Regions from separate parts of the Paenibacillus sp. CFBP13512 genome, predicted to be linked through region 1. Evidence: predicted binding sites of a transcription regulator. Region 1 holds the regulator's gene; each other region holds the start of a gene.
What was found. The regulator Rex, encoded in region 1, represses fermentation and respiration genes when NADH is low (regulators of the CRP and FNR family bind a similar motif). The targets are predictions, from matches to a motif close to TTGTGAAATATTTCACAA.

Region 2: the regulator Rex is predicted to act here: its motif matches at 2,242-2,259, upstream of adhE (bifunctional acetaldehyde-CoA/alcohol dehydrogenase).
Region 3: the regulator Rex is predicted to act here: its motif matches at 2,327-2,344, upstream of qoxA (cytochrome aa3 quinol oxidase subunit II).
Region 4: the regulator Rex is predicted to act here: its motif matches at 2,463-2,480, upstream of PaeCFBP13512_RS10745 (TorD/DmsD family molecular chaperone).

What each region holds. Positions count from the first base shown of each region.
Region 1 is NZ_QGAD01000001.1:75,796-79,780, forward strand. Features, by position in the region: gene PaeCFBP13512_RS00335 (cell wall elongation regulator TseB-like domain-containing protein) at 1-317, opposite strand, end outside; gene PaeCFBP13512_RS00340 (amidohydrolase) at 348-1,655, opposite strand; gene PaeCFBP13512_RS00345 (redox-sensing transcriptional repressor Rex) at 1,648-2,295, opposite strand; gene dinG (ATP-dependent DNA helicase DinG) at 2,292-3,985, opposite strand, start outside.
Region 2 is NZ_QGAD01000001.1:227,709-231,693, forward strand. Features, by position in the region: gene adhE (bifunctional acetaldehyde-CoA/alcohol dehydrogenase) at 1-2,169, opposite strand, end outside; gene PaeCFBP13512_RS01055 (Crp/Fnr family transcriptional regulator) at 2,503-3,225, shown strand; gene PaeCFBP13512_RS01060 (winged helix-turn-helix transcriptional regulator) at 3,337-3,654, opposite strand; gene PaeCFBP13512_RS01065 (uracil-DNA glycosylase) at 3,837-3,985, opposite strand, start outside.
Region 3 is NZ_QGAD01000020.1:2,088-6,072, forward strand. Features, by position in the region: gene PaeCFBP13512_RS19985 (cbb3-type cytochrome c oxidase subunit I) at 1-1,069, opposite strand, end outside; gene qoxA (cytochrome aa3 quinol oxidase subunit II) at 1,138-2,169, opposite strand; gene PaeCFBP13512_RS19995 (hypothetical protein) at 2,456-2,725, opposite strand; gene PaeCFBP13512_RS20000 (glycoside hydrolase family 95 protein) at 3,081-3,985, opposite strand, start outside.
Region 4 is NZ_QGAD01000006.1:74,432-78,416, forward strand. Features, by position in the region: gene PaeCFBP13512_RS10725 (DMT family transporter) at 1-159, shown strand, start outside; gene PaeCFBP13512_RS10730 (DMT family transporter) at 159-473, shown strand; gene PaeCFBP13512_RS10735 (1-phosphofructokinase family hexose kinase) at 488-1,426, shown strand; gene PaeCFBP13512_RS10740 (hypothetical protein) at 1,435-1,635, opposite strand; gene PaeCFBP13512_RS10745 (TorD/DmsD family molecular chaperone) at 1,778-2,449, opposite strand; gene mobA (molybdenum cofactor guanylyltransferase) at 2,688-3,335, opposite strand; gene PaeCFBP13512_RS10755 (MFS transporter) at 3,439-3,985, shown strand, end outside.

The DNA of each region.
Region 1 (3,985 bases):
GTTTTCTCAACATGTACGGCATTAGCACCTTCAGCGACTGAGCCATCAATATTGAACTTCACCCAGACCATAAGGTCTTCTTGTGCTATGTTCTTACCTTCAACTACCCAATACGTTGAAGTATCTGTCCAGACAGAATTAAATGTACGTGTCACAGATACGATATCAGCCTTTTCCTGTGCACTGTTGATCGCCAGCTGCTCTTTACTCCATGGCTGCGCCATAACATGAACATAAAATTGATTAACACCTAATACAAGCAATCCTACTACTACAATAATGATTGCGATCCATTTTCCACTTCCCAAATTTCGCAAAACACGCCATCCTTTCCTGTCGACTTCCGGTTAGCGTTTGAGCAAACCTTCAAAAGCACTTTGGGCTTCATGACGAATTTTTTCTTCATCCAGTGTTAATGATATACCATCTTTGATCAATTGCTTACCATCTACCCAGACATGCAATACATCTTTAGCTGATGCAGAATAAATGGTATGTGAGATAAAGTCAGTACGTGGCAAGAAATGCGGTTGATCTACATTTAATGCCGTAATATCGGCTTTCATACCGACAGCAAATGTACCTACGTCATTCAAAAATACAGATTTCGCACCGTATTCTGTACCCATTTTCAATGCTTCTAATGCAGGTACCGCTGTTGGATCTCCGGATACTCCTTTATGAATAAGAGCTGCCAAACGCATCTCTTCAAACATATCCAAGTTGTTATTACTTGCCGGGCCATCTGTTCCTAAAGAAACGACTACACCTGCACGTAATAAATCAGGAACACGAGCAACACCACTTGCTAATTTCAGATTACTACCTGGATTATGCGAAACAGCTACTTTATGTTGCGCAAGCATTTCGATCTCTTCATCATTCAAATGAACAGCATGTGCCAAAAGGGCTGGACGCGTGAAAAATCCTAATTTCTCCAAATGAGCTACAGGACGTAATCCATAATCAGTTACATTTAATTGTACTTCAGCTAACGTCTCAGACATATGTGTATGCAGCGGCAAATCCAAGTCATGTGCTGCTTGTACAAATTGTTCGATGTATGCAGGAGGACATGTATACGGCGCATGTGGAGACATCATTGTTGTAATACGTCCATCAGCTTGACCGTGCCAATCCCGTGCAAAGTCGATAGATTGTTGTAACTTTTGCTTTTGCTCTTCTTCTGAACATAAGCCGATAACACCACGCATCAATACAGCACGCATTCCTGATTGCTCTACGACTTCAGCAACACGCTCTGAACGATCATACATATCCAGGAATGTCGTAGTACCGCCTTTTAACATTTCAAGTACAGATAATGATGTTCCCCAGTATACATCGTCACTGGTAAACTTCGCTTCCATCGGCCACATTTTTTCCTGTAACCATACTTGTAGTGCAAGGTCGTCGCCATATCCACGTAGCAAAGACATTGCCGCATGACCATGACTGTTCACTAGACCCGGGATAAAGAACAAATGATTACCATCGACTACTGTTGTTCCTTCTTCAATCACAGGCTCTTCTTCTCCAAGATAAGTGATCCATCCATCTTCAATCACCATATGTCCGAAAAGCATCGATTTTTCTTCACTCATTACAGCAAACATACCGTTTTTGATAACCCATTTGTTCGAGGTGTTATTCATTAGTTTCATGTTCCTTTCCATCTTCCAGATAATAGGCAAGGCTTAGTAAGTCCGTTGTAAAATCAGCAGTGTGTACACGAATATGCGGTGGAGCTTTCAAAATAATCGGTGCAAAGTTCAAAATGGCTTCGATCCCTGCTTCAATCAATTGATCTGCTACACGCTGTGCTTCAATATTAGGCACAGTAATAATACCAATACGAATACTTTTCGCTTTGACTGTTGCTCCAAGTTCTTCGATCGGTTGTACAACTAATGTATTGATCATCGAACCGACTTTGGGTTCAAGAGAATCAAACACAGCTACGATTTTCATCGTTTCTTTCAAATACATATTATAGTTCGAAAGGGCATGCCCTAGATTACCTGCACCTACAAGTGCGACATTGATCTGTTGATCTAATTTTAAAATATGACGTATTTTCTCAATCAGATAGGATACATCATACCCGATTCCTTTACGTCCAAAATCTCCAAAATAAGCTAAGTCTTTGCGAATTTGTGCTGGATTCAAATCTAATTTTTGTCCCAATTCTTGCGAAGACACTGTGGGAACTTCACGGGTGTGAAGTTCGTTCAGATATCTAAGGTATACAGGTAGTCTTCGCACGACTGCTTCTGATATTTTGTCGGATTTCATGCTTGCTCCCCCTCTTGATTTACAGTTTCCTTTTCAGGTTCGGCCTGGCTAAGCCATTCTGTAATACGGGGTACCATCTGCTCTGTCGGCATATGTTCCATTTTGGGACCGGGTAATGAATATAGAAAATGCTTGCCATAATAGGACTCGATCACACGAGTGTCATAGACAATAACGATTCCCCGATCACTAGATGTCCGTACTAATCTACCAAAACCTTGTTTGAAACGGATAACTGCTTGCGGTACAGATAATTTCATAAATGGATTTTTCTTTTCTTTTTTAAGCCGTTCGCTTTTGGCTTCTAGCAATGGATGATTGGGCGGTTGAAAAGGTAATCGTACAATCGCCAGACATGTTAATGCTTCGCCAGGAATATCGACACCTTCCCAGAAGCTACTTGTTCCAAGCAATACAGAAGCAGAACGCTCCTGGAATCTACGAGTAAGCTTCGTCCGACTCCCTCCATCAACGCCTTGACCAAATACAGCAATATCACTATGTGATAACTTCTCTTTTAATGGTTCATACACCTGCTTGAGCATTCGATATGAGGTAAATAAAACCATCATTCGTCCTTGCGTTGCTTTCGCAGTCTCTGCTAACGAGTTCGCTAATGTATCTACAAAGAATGCATCACCGACACTGCCTTTGACACTTGGGAAGTCACGTGGAATCAACAATAGCGATTGCTCACGATAATTAAAAGGTGAAGATAACTGTTCAGTCATCAATCTGCCTTCTTTTTCCGCTTCGACAAGTCCCAGTTGTTCAATCATATATTGGAATTTCTTTTCTATTGATAATGTTGCGGATGTTAGAATAATACTTTTCTTTTTATCGAAAAAGTACTCTTTCAATTGCTTGCTCACATCCACAGGCACAGCATACATCTGTAAAGACTTGCTACGGTAATTTCCATTGGCTTCATACCAGTAGACTGTATCTGTACTTTCCAGCTTCACAAATTGACGTAGATCGTCTCGAACGACAGTCAAATCTTTGAATAGACCCGATACATCAGTCACCAGACTATCTGTGCCTAACTGTTCATCGCTTTCTTTGATCTGATTCATTACTTGTTCGCCTTTACGAATCAATTGACTCAGTCCGATATGGATCTGATTCTCCAAATCCGTAATTACCGTCCATTCTGTTGGTTGCTTCTCAGGTAACAAACGTAATGTAAATTGTCCAGCTTCTCCCGGAGCAGCATCACTACGCTGAGGTAATAAAGCAAATAATAATTCACTCAATTTGTCCCAGTTTTCTTTGACATCTACAATTTCAGGATATAGATTATCTATCGCTATCGCCCAATCCATACCACGCTCATTACCAGATGAACCTAACTGTTGACGCAAAATAGCCAGCTGACCATTTTTACTGTCTTTGAACAAACGAAGTAACGGATGAACCAATGTGAAATATTTCATATGCATACCCAAGTGCTTACCTGCTACATCTTCTAAATGATGCGCTTCATCAATCACCAATCGATCATAAGCAGGCAATAATTGGTGCCCTGCTTTGACATCGGTAAATAATTTGGAATGGTTCGTAATAACGACATCAGCTGTACCTGCTTCATGCTTCGCACGATGGTAGAAGCATTTGCGGAACCACGGACATGCACGACCAAGACAAGAATCGGTATCACTCGCTACCGTCTCCCAGAAATCGGCTCCAC
Region 2 (3,985 bases), 150 kb from region 1:
TGCATTCGCAAATGCCATACCTGCAATCGTAGAAGCATTATGCATTTTTTCACGAGCCAGTTTGTCGCCTGTTAGAGCAGACTGTTCTAGATATTGGAATACCAGTTGAATCGCTTTGATCGCTAGTCCATCGGTAAAGTCACTTGCCATTACAGATACATAAGCTTCAATCGCATGAGTCAATACGTCCATACCTGTATCAGCAACAGCTACACGAGGTAAAGAGTATACAAATTCAGGATCGATAATCGCTACGTCTGGTGTTAATTCATAGTCAGCCAAAGGATATTTTGTGTTGCCTTTTTCTTTATCTGTAATAACTGCGAACGATGTTACTTCAGAACCTGTACCTGAAGTCGTTGGAATTGCTACAAATTGTGCTTTTTGTCCCAAATGTGGGTATTTGTAGATCCGTTTGCGGATATCCATGAATTTTTGTTTTAGGTTATCAAATTCAGTATCAGGATATTCGTAGAACATCCACATGCCTTTAGCAGCATCCATAGGAGATCCACCACCAAGAGCGATAATGCAGTCCGGTTGGAAACGTTCCATCATTTGACGACCACGTTCTACAGTAGCAGTTGATGGATCTGGTTCTACATCAGAGAACACTTCAACAACAACTGGAGTCTGGCGTTGACGCAAGTAATGTTGTACTTTTTCAACATAACCAAGTTGTACCATCATCGCATCTGTTACGATCACTACACGACTAATATCAGGCATTTTAGCAAGGTATTGAGTTGCGCCTTTTTCAAAATAAACTTTAGAAGGTATTTTGAACCATTGCATATTCACAGTACGACGAGCCACCCTTTTCACATTAATCAGATTCACAGCACTTACGTTAGAAGAAGTAGAGTTACGACCATAAGATCCACAACCTAGTGTTAAAGATGGTAAGTTCGTATTGTAAATGTCACCAATTGCACCATGTGTAGAAGGAGAGTTCACGATAATACGTCCAGTTTGTAGACGATTAGAGAACTTCTGAATAACTTCATCATTATTAGAATGGATAGCTGAAGAGTGACCCATACCGCCAAATTCTACGATTTGTGCAGCACGTTCAATCCCTTGATCCGCGTTTTTAACTTTATAGCAAGCCAGTACAGGGCTTAATTTTTCAGCAGATAATGGGAATTTAGTACCTACGCCTTCCAATTCTGCTACCAGTATTTTGGTATCGGCTGGAACGGTAATTCCACAAAGTTCAGCAATTTTGACAGCAGATTGACCTACGATAGAAGGGTTCACTGCACATTTATCTGTATTCATTGCACCGTTCGTTAATTTGCCTGCTTCTTCTTTAGTTACAAAGTAACAACCGTTATCGATCATTAATTTTTTCACTTTTTCATAAACAGGTTCTTCAATAACTACTGCTTGTTCAGAAGCACAAATCATACCGTTATCAAATGATTTGGAAAGAATCAAGTCATTCACTGCTTGTTGCAAGTCAGCACTTTTCTCTATAAAAGCAGGAACGTTACCAGGACCTACGCCAAGTGCAGGTTTACCACAGCTATATGCTGCTTTAACCATTGCGCCACCACCAGTAGCTAAGATTAACGCTACATCAGGATGATTCATTAATGCATTTGTTTTGTCCATTGAAGGAGCATCGATCCATTGGATACAATCCGCAGGTGCACCATGTTTGACAGCCGCTTCAAGTAAGATGCGAGCGGATTCTTTACTACAATTCTGTGCAGATGGATGGAAGCCGAAAATGATTGGGTTACGTGTTTTGATTGAGATCAAAGATTTGAACATAGTAGTCGAAGTTGGGTTCGTTACCGGTGTAATCCCCATGATGATTCCGACAGGTTCAGCAATTTTTTGGAAGCTTTCATAATCGTTATCTTCTATAATACCGACTGTTTTTTCATTTTTGATACCATGGTATACATATTCAGTAGCGAACATGTTTTTGATAATTTTATCTTCATATACGCCTCTGCCTGTTTCTTCAACAGCTAGTTTGGCAAGATACATATGTTGATCCAAGCCCGCTAATGCCATTGCTTGTACAATGTTATCAATTTGTTCTTGATCCATATTCATAAATGCGGCATGTGCTTTATTCGCTTTATCGATTAACTTTTGAATTTCTTCCTGTGCACTCAATTCCACGTTACGACTAGCATCATTTTTAACAGCCATTTCTCTCATCCTCCTCAGAATGTGTATTGCTTTTGTCTACACACCGATCATAGCATAGAGACATAAATCATAATGTGATATTTTTCACAATCAATTTTTATTTTTTAAATTTGTTTTATTTTATTTTTTCCTTTTGCATTTTAATATAAAAAGATGTATGATAATAGTGAAATTAATCACAAAGTATAGATTACTTTTACGTATACATGAGTTCATTATCTTTCCTATATAACGTAGAATTTAACTAATCATTTAATTTCCAGTTTTTTTCCTAAAATGTTATGCATTATGATTAATTTCACGTATAATTGAAACAAAAAGGGGCGAACCATAATGAACAATTCTTTAGAACATACTCAACCACGTCATAATACAGCATGCTTTTCGGAAATTAATCAGGAAAGATTACTTAATCATTCTACAGAACGCACGATTGCAGCAGGTTCACATTTATTCTGGGAAGGCGACTTATCCGATAAATTATACTTCCTTAAAAGTGGACGGGTTAAATTAACCAAATCTACTGATGAAGGTAAAGAATTGATTCTATATATGTATCAAGCAGGCGACATGATCGGTCAAGCAGATCCATTTTCAGGTACACGCCTTGGATTTACAGCGGAAGCATTAGAAGATACTGAAGTCGCTGTTATTGAACACAAAGAATTGGAATTGATGATCTGCCAGTATTGTGATTTTGCTATCGACTTTATGAAATGGATGGGTACTCATCACCGTCTAACACAGACTAAAGTGCGTGACTTAATGCTATACGGTAAACCAGGTGCTCTCTGCTCCACTTTGATTCGTTTAAGCAATACTTATGGTCAAGATTATAACGATCAAGGTTCGATTTTGATTAACAAAAAAATTACACATACCGATTTGTCGAATATGATTGGTGCTACTCGTGAAAGTGTCAACCGGATGCTTAGTGATTTGCGCAAAAAAGAAAGTATTGAATATGAACACGGGATGATCATTATTCATGATCTTGAAGCGCTACAAGAAGTATGTCACTGCGAAATGTGCCCTAAAGAAATATGCAGAATTTAATGAATATTCAGGTGTGCTTATGCATTTACCTGTTGAGACAATTAAAATACCAAAAAAGCTTTCCGTGTGTTACTCATAGCGGAAAGCTTTTTTTGGTTAACACATCAAAATCTACTCGACCCAATGCTCTGCCCAGTTCTGAATCTGCTCCATCACTGGCTTAAGTGCACGTCCTTTGTCGGTTAGCTCATACTCAATTCGAACAGGTGTCTCTGGATAGACCTGACGAATCAATATTCCACTACCTTCTAAGTCTTTCATCCGCTCTGACAACATTTTGTCGCTCATCATAGGAATAAGATTAGAAATATCTTTGAAACGCTTAGGTCCACTCATTAATGATTGAATAATTAGACCGTTCCATCGTTTACCTAAAAATGAAAACGCGGTCTCAAAACGGGGACATAATCCCAATTGGTGTTGCTCCATGTTTTCTCACCTCTTCAATTGTTCCGAAACACGGGATCGGATAGTCATAAGCTCGTATTTCATCACGTTGTGATGTTAACTTACGATTAGTTAGTACATATATTTTAGCATATTTTACCTGAAAAGAGAACGAAAACATTACATAATTAAAGAATACTGAATATTATTTAAAATTCAGGTCATCATTCTTGAATCTCATCTATACATTTACGCAAAATAACGAGATCATTCGCAATAACATCAGTCAATGATCTATTATACAATACTGCTGCTGGATGATACATAGGAAAAATCCAGTATTCTTGATCAGACCAGTGATATCCTTGATCCA
Region 3 (3,985 bases), on a different contig from region 1:
TAGCGATAAGCATCGTAGATAATGCGAAGAACGCATTAACATCTGCGCCGGAACCCATCGTGAAGAAGTGATGCGCCCAGGTAAAGAAGGATACGAATGCAATAATCAACATGGCGAATACCATGGATGTGTAACCAAATAGCTTTTTACGTGAGAATACGCTGACGATTTCGGAGAAAATACCGAACGCCGGTAATATAACAATGTATACCTCAGGGTGACCCCACATCCAGATCAAGTTGATATACATCATCGGGTTACCGCCACCATCGAGTGTAAAGAAGTGAGCCCCCGCAAACCTATCAATAAACAATAGTGCTAGTGTAACAGTCAAAATTGGGAAAGCGAAAATGATAATGACACATGTTGCAAATACAGACCATGTAAACATAGGCATCTTCATAAATGTCATGCCTGGAGCACGCATTTTGATAATCGTTACTAAGAAGTTAATACCTGTTGCAAGTGAACCAATACCTGAGATCTGAATACCCCAGATGTAGAAGTTCTGTCCAGGTCCTGGATTAAATTGTAGTTCTGATAGCGGTGGATAACTTAACCATCCTGCATCCGGTGAACCACCGATAACGAAAGATAAGTTAAATAACATTGCACCCAAGAAGAACAACCAGAAACTTAGTGCGTTCAAGAATGGATAAGCTACATCGCGTGCTCCTAATTGAAGAGGCACCACGATATTAAAGAGACCGAACATAAATGGCATCGCCATAAACAGGATCATAACTACGCCATGCGTGGTAAAGACCTGATTATAATGTTCAGGATGTAAAAATTCGAGATTTGGGAATGCGAGTTGAGTACGCATCATAATGGCATCCACGCCGCCACGGAACAACATCAAAATCGAAGCAAGAATATACATGATACCGATTTTTTTGTGGTCAACTGTTGTTAAATAATTACGCCACAACCAGCCCCATTTTTTGAAATAGGTGAGTCCCACAACGATAGCAATCATCGCAAGTCCGATAGATACATCTGCACCGTAAATTAGTGGGTCGCCGGTGACGAAAAAGTCAGATGCAAAATCTTTAATTTTCTCGAGCATCGGGGAGCTCCTTTCCCTGTCTTTTATGTCACACGCTACGGTACAACTAATTTCAAATAACTTTGAACTTAATTGCTAGTATTCGTGTCCGTGCTTTCTTGATCGTTCATTTCCATACCATCATGCTCATTAGTTCCCATATCACTTTGTCCTTCTTCACTTTCTTTCTCATTGATCTGAGTTGAAGGAGTAGTATGAGTAGCACGATCTTTACCGCCTGCCAAACCACCTGGCAAGTATTTGGTTACGAGTTGTTGGAACAATCCTTCTGGGAATGCAGAGAACGTCTGTTTGTCAGCTGTTCCTGGAACCGTTAGTGATTGGTATGTTTCCATACTCATAGGTTTAGACTCGGTTTTAACTTTATTCACCCAAGTCTGGTATTGCTCGTCAGATACAGCATTCACATCGAATCTCATTTGGGCAAAGTGCTCACCACTGAAGTTAGCACCTGATCCAAAGAATGTTCCTTGATGATCAGCTTGTAGATACAATGTCATAGCCATACCCGACATCGTATAAATTTGTCCACCAAGTTCTGGAACCCAGAATGAGTTCATAGGTGCATCAGAAGTCAGTTCAAATCGTACAGGTGTATCTTCTGGAATCGTAATCGAGTTCACAGAAGCGATACCTTCTTCCGGGTACATAAATAACCATTTCCAGTCCATAGATGCTACTTGGATTGTAATAGGTTGCTTCTGTGATTGAATCGCTACAGAAGGTTCTAATGCATAGGTGTAACGAACAGTTACAATACCAAGTACAGCAATAACGATGATTGGAATCCCCCACCAGATGGTTTCAAGTTTGGTGCTGTGGTTGAAATCCGGATCGTATTTTGCCTTTCTACCTGGTTTGTCACGGTATCTCCACACTATAACAAAAGTGAGTATTGTTACCGGAACAATAACAATGGCAGTTAGAATCGTTGAAATCACGATTAGATCTCTTTGTCCTGCTGCAATAGGTCCTTTCGGATCGAGAACAAAGTAATTGTGGCTACCTGCATAAAGCGCCCATACTGTCAAAGCCAGTGACAGAACCGACACAATAATCATAACCCACATCATAAGACGAGAACCCGGTTTTTTGTTCATCTTAATCCCCTTTCTCACATAACGTTTAAGACGTTCATAATATTGAAACCACACATTTCTATGTTAACACTAAGTGTGCTATTTGCGTATCCATAGAAGGTGTAAATTCCACATTTTTTTGACTTGTTAACAAATCTGTCAATTTATTAACAGGTTATCGTGAATCTTTTCACATTATTTATATATTATCATATTGTGATTCCGTAAAAAAGCCCCTTTAAGAACTAATTCTTAAAGGAGCATGTATTTAATTGAAAAAGTTAACGTTCTGTTACAAAAGATACGATTAATCGTCGTTGATACTTTCTTTTCCTTCTTCATTACGCACTTGCATTGAACCGATCGATTTACCAATAAAGTAGATAAACACGCTACCTACTACACATCCGATCCCCATCATCAGTCCAGCATTGTTATCGTTAAAAGGTTGGATATTCAAAATAATCGTTACTACACCCACAGCAAAAGCGATCCAACCGATGATCGTTAGCAAACGAGTTAATCCACGAGCATTTTTTCCGGGTGAATTTGAACGGCCTTTTGTATTTGTCGCCATGATTAAAGCACTCCCCTCTTCATGTTAGTAGCCATAGTGACTCCAAATGTAGGAGCACTTTACCAATTACGTTGCTAGGTTATAGTATCTATTACCACAATTCACCCTTTTTGATTCGGTATTCATTCATATTCTTTTAATTTCTCTTTTATTTCTTTGAAAATATAAACAAATCGTGAATATTCTTATAGAAAAAAGCCATATTCTCTGCTTTGAACAGAAAGTATGGCTTTTTTCCTCGATCTCATTATTATAATAATATTTTCATATTTAATAAGAATATATTTATATATAGAAGGAAAAAGATAAATAAGCGTCATATTCATTGATTTTGACAACGAATAGGTTGAGATATTTAGCTATTTGCTATCAATCTATAACTTCTGCCTGCTTCAGCAGTAAACTCCAGTACAAAGTCATGTTGTGAATGATTCGGTTCAGTAACCGTACAAGCAGTCAACGGATCATCTAATTGCAAAGCCGTAGAACTCACTAATCGACATGTTCCATGAAACGGTGATTCTACTGTAACTTCAAGCAATTCTCCTTGATGCCAGCTCATATCAACAATATATCCACCACGCGCACGCAGCCCTTTGACTTTGCCTTTATTCCATACTTTTGGCAAAGCAGGTAGTAGATGCAGTTCTTGTAAATGGCTCTGTAGCAACATTTCAGCAATACCTGCTGTTCCACCAAAATTACCATCTATCTGAAATGGAGGATGAGCATCAAATAAATTGGGATATGTAGAACGTGCCAGTAATGTACTTACAAATTCATGAGCCGTCTCTCCATCTAATAGACGAGCATAGAGATTAATTAACCATGCACAACTCCAACCTGTATGTCCGCCACCATGCTGAATACGTCGTTCCAGCGAGACACGCACAGCTTCTACAAGCTCAGGAGTCTGATAACGATTGATTTCATTGCCGGGATAAAGACCATACAAATGAGACACATGACGATGACCTGGCTCGTGCTCTTCATAATCACGATACCATTCTTGCAACTGACCATGACGACCAATATGAAAAGGATATAGGCGCTCAGAAGCCTTTTGGAGTGTGATTGCCCACTCTTGATCGACTTCTAGCAATGCTGTACTGGTAATACAATGCTGAAATAATTCACGGATCAGAGTCATATCCATAGTTGATGCCGCTGATGTACTGCATGGTTCACCTGTTGCGGTCAGAAATTTATTTTCTGGTGAAGTGGACGGAATCGTCACGAGATAGCCTTGACGATCTTCTA
Region 4 (3,985 bases), on a different contig from region 1:
GCTGCGGAGATGATTATTTTCGGCGAACCGTTCCACTGGCTCAAAGTGATCTTGATATTAGTATTGATGATCGGTGTAGCAGGATTAAAATTAGTAACAGACAGTGGCGTCAAAGCAGAAGCTCAATCTGCGGCTAAAGTGAAAGCAGGTGAAGCATAATGTCTTGGTTAGCTCTTGTTGTTGCTGGTGGATTTGAAGTAGTCGGTGTGATTATGATGAATCGTATCGTCCGTCACAAATCGTTACTCAATTATCTTTTGATGATTATTACATTTGCAGGTAGTTTCTCTTGTCTTACTGTGGCGATGAACGGTATTCCGATGGGAACGGCTTATGCGATCTGGACAGGAATCGGTACCGTCGGTGGTACATTAGTCGGTATGTTTATGTACGGTGAAGCCAAAAGTGGACTACGTATTTTGTTTATTGCTATGATTATCGCCTCGGCAATCGGACTTAAATTAATCGCTTAAGAGGTGAACAACTATTGATTACAACGGTTACGTTAAATACAGCGCTTGATATTATTTATTCTGTTCCTACGCTTCATATTGATCATGTACATCGCTTACCGGGAATCACTGTTCCGGGGGGCAAAGGGATTAATGCTGCACGTGTTGTTCATATGCTAGGCGAATCGGTAACAGCTACCGGCTTGATCGCAGGATATAATGGACAGAAAATGCAGTCCCTTTTACAACAAGAAGGTGTAGCTTGTGAATTTACCGAAGTGCAAGGAGAAACAAGACTGGCGATTACTGTACTGGATCAACAGCAACGCACCCAGACTGAATTTATCGAACAAGGATCTTCATATGTAACACCTGAATCGTTGATCCTTTTGGAAAAGCAGGTAGAACAGTTAGCAAGTGTATCTGCATGGGTATTATTTTCCGGTAGTATTCCTGAAGGATGCCCTGCTGATCTGTATGCGACCTTAATCCAGATTGCTAAAACTAAAGGTGCTCAGACCGCTTTAGATGCTAGCGGAGAAGCGTTACGTTATGGATTACAAGCTTCACCTGATCTAGTGAAACCTAATGAAGATGAAGCTTGTGCATGGGCAGGCATAGCTCCCAGTGATCACTATTCAGAGGAGACATTAGATGGTGTACTGACAGCAATGTTAGATCATGGTGTAAAAACAGCTACGATCTCTTTGGGTAAACGTGGAGCCATAGCGGCTCAAGGCTCCCTGCGGTACAGAGTACATGTGCCAGAGCTTGATATTATCAGTGCGCTTGGAAGCGGAGATGCGATGGCAGCAGGTATGGTAACCGCAGCTTATCGTGGTGGTGATCTTGCAGAAATGCTTCGTTATGGAGCGGCTTGCGGTAGTGCTTGTGCTCTGCAACCGATCGCTGGCAAAGTAGACCTTCAAGATGTACAACAACTATATCAGCATATAAAAGTAACCCCTGAGTAAAGAAGTACTCAGGGGTTTTTGGTATGCGAACCGAATCGAACATCCATATAGATTTGACCTGTATCTCCATCGCTCACTACAAAATTGATTTCTTGTGGCACTAATTCTTTTAAAGCATATTGGCGTGCCCAATCTAACGATGGAAATTCCGCTCTTCTGTCTACAGCCTTTACGACAATACATTGTTTGAGGCAATAATATTTATTCAAGGCGGTAAACCTCCCTTATCACTCATTAGACTGTATTTTCTAATTTGACACAGTGAATTGGAAATAAATTACTTATATTTTCAAAATCAAAGCAAAAATTCCCTATTTCAGATCATGTGATCTATAAAATAGGGAATTTGAGTTAGGGTAAGCGATTCACGATCTGTTGTAATTCTTGTACATCATGTTGAAGATACGTCGGTAACATCTGTGCCCATTCACGATACAAAGGACTGCAAGTAGTTTTGCCAAGTTCAGCGCAGAATGAAGGTACCCATGGAATCAAATAATGTTCTAAAAATTCGATCTGCATTTGAGCGATCATTTTGCGGCTAGAGGAATGCATATCAGTCTCTGCCGAACGTTCTGCCAATAACGCCATAAATTCCAATTCAATTCCGATATGATCATCTGTTTCATGATCCATTTTTTTGAAAGCAATTCCTGCCCGTGCATAGACAGCATTCACAACAGCTTCATACGCCGTACGTCCTTGCTCATTCGTTAAATAGTAGGAAGCTTGTGGTGGATAGCTAACATGTTGATCTTGCTCGAACAATTGACTGTATTCTGCACATTCCTGACGAGCATATTGCATAATATCATTCAACATCGTATTTTCTAACGTATGAAGCAGTGCATAGTCATTGGTAAATAGACGATTGATTTTGGACGCTTCTTTTTTCCATTCGATCAACTTGGACAATGTAGGTTTGCGTTCTAACATTTCGCTGAGTAAACGGTAAGTCATTACACGACTGTATAACCATTCTTGGCGAGCTTGGTGGGTTTCCGGTTCTGTATACATAGTCATCTTAAATCACTCCTTGTGATAATATTCACATATTTAAATGATTGAATTCCGACATTGAAGGTTTGAAGCAATATATAGGTTAAATCATTAGTCAACAGCGGTAGTAAGTACTGAAGAAGAGACTTGTTTTTATACTTTTATTGTACTCTATTTTGTAGCGATTAGGGGCGAATTAAGCATACGTTCATAAAATAGTCATGTTTGTCACGCTTTCAAAAGGACTTATGCCACAGACTGGCTATACCAAAGAAGGATATTGCTCCAAAAGATGCAAAACATGCTCATAGGACTGGGGATCATTCATATTATATAAGCTATACTCCGATATACTTTGAAAAGAAGATAGTTCCTTTACATTTGGATCGTACAATGACTCGATTTCTACATACTTTACCTGTTGCTGATCTAACCAATCTCTTACACGCAATTGGTTGTGTGCTAAGGCGGTCTGAAGCGATGGCAGTACACTATAATGATAGACCGCATATAGTGGATGAATACGTCCATGTTGCATAGGAATCACAGCTTGTATCCCTTCTATCCTAGTCTGCTCTATTAGATATTGCATCAGCACTGTACTGGCAAAAGGTAGATCACAGGCACTGACTACATACCATTCACTAGAAATCTGTGATAAGGCTGTATGCAGACCTGATAAAGGCCCTTGTCCGGGAAAAATATCGGGCACTTCGGAGAGCTTTAGAAATGAATAATCAGCATTGTAATTGCCTGCAATCCATAGCGAAGATACAGTTGGTTTTAATGCTTTGGCTACACGTTCGATAATGGTATGATCATCTATAGGCAATAATGCTTTATTTTGACCCATACGGCTTGATTGACCGCCTGCTAAAATAATACCTGTATATTTTAAAGAGGATGGCATAATAGATTATCCTTTCTACTCCAGAAATAAACAAAATTGGTTTGTATCCCTTTTCAACACATGCTACAGTGAATGAAATGTCTGATGAAAGGATTGGCTGGCTTTGCATCCGAATATAAACAACACTACTTTTAGACCACTACGATGGTTTACGTTTTTCATATATGGCACACTGGTTATTTTTACAAGCTTTTTTCAATTATACCTGCAAGATATCGGAATGAGCCAGAGTGAGATCGGTGCTTTGATGGCCATTGGTCCGTTGATTTCATTAATTGCTAATCCATTTTGGGGATTTTATAGTGATCGTCTACAAAATGTACGATTTGTTCTGCTGATTATGATGCTAGGCACGTTGCTCATGGTTCAGCTTGTTTTTCATGTGCAGAATTATACGATTATTTATATTGTTATGGCGGTCTTTTTCTTTTTCCAGACCCCTATGTTATCGCAAAGCAATACGTTGATTTTGAGTTATATTGATGGCACACCCAAAAAGTTCGGCGGGTTTCGTTTGTATGGTTCACTGGGTTGGGCATTAACAGCTGTTGTGGCAGGTCCTGTCATCGATCGATTAGGGGTTTCTCAAATCGGTACGGTGTTTACGGTGTTGCTTCTTATTGCAATCGGTATCATTTTGTTATTGCCTC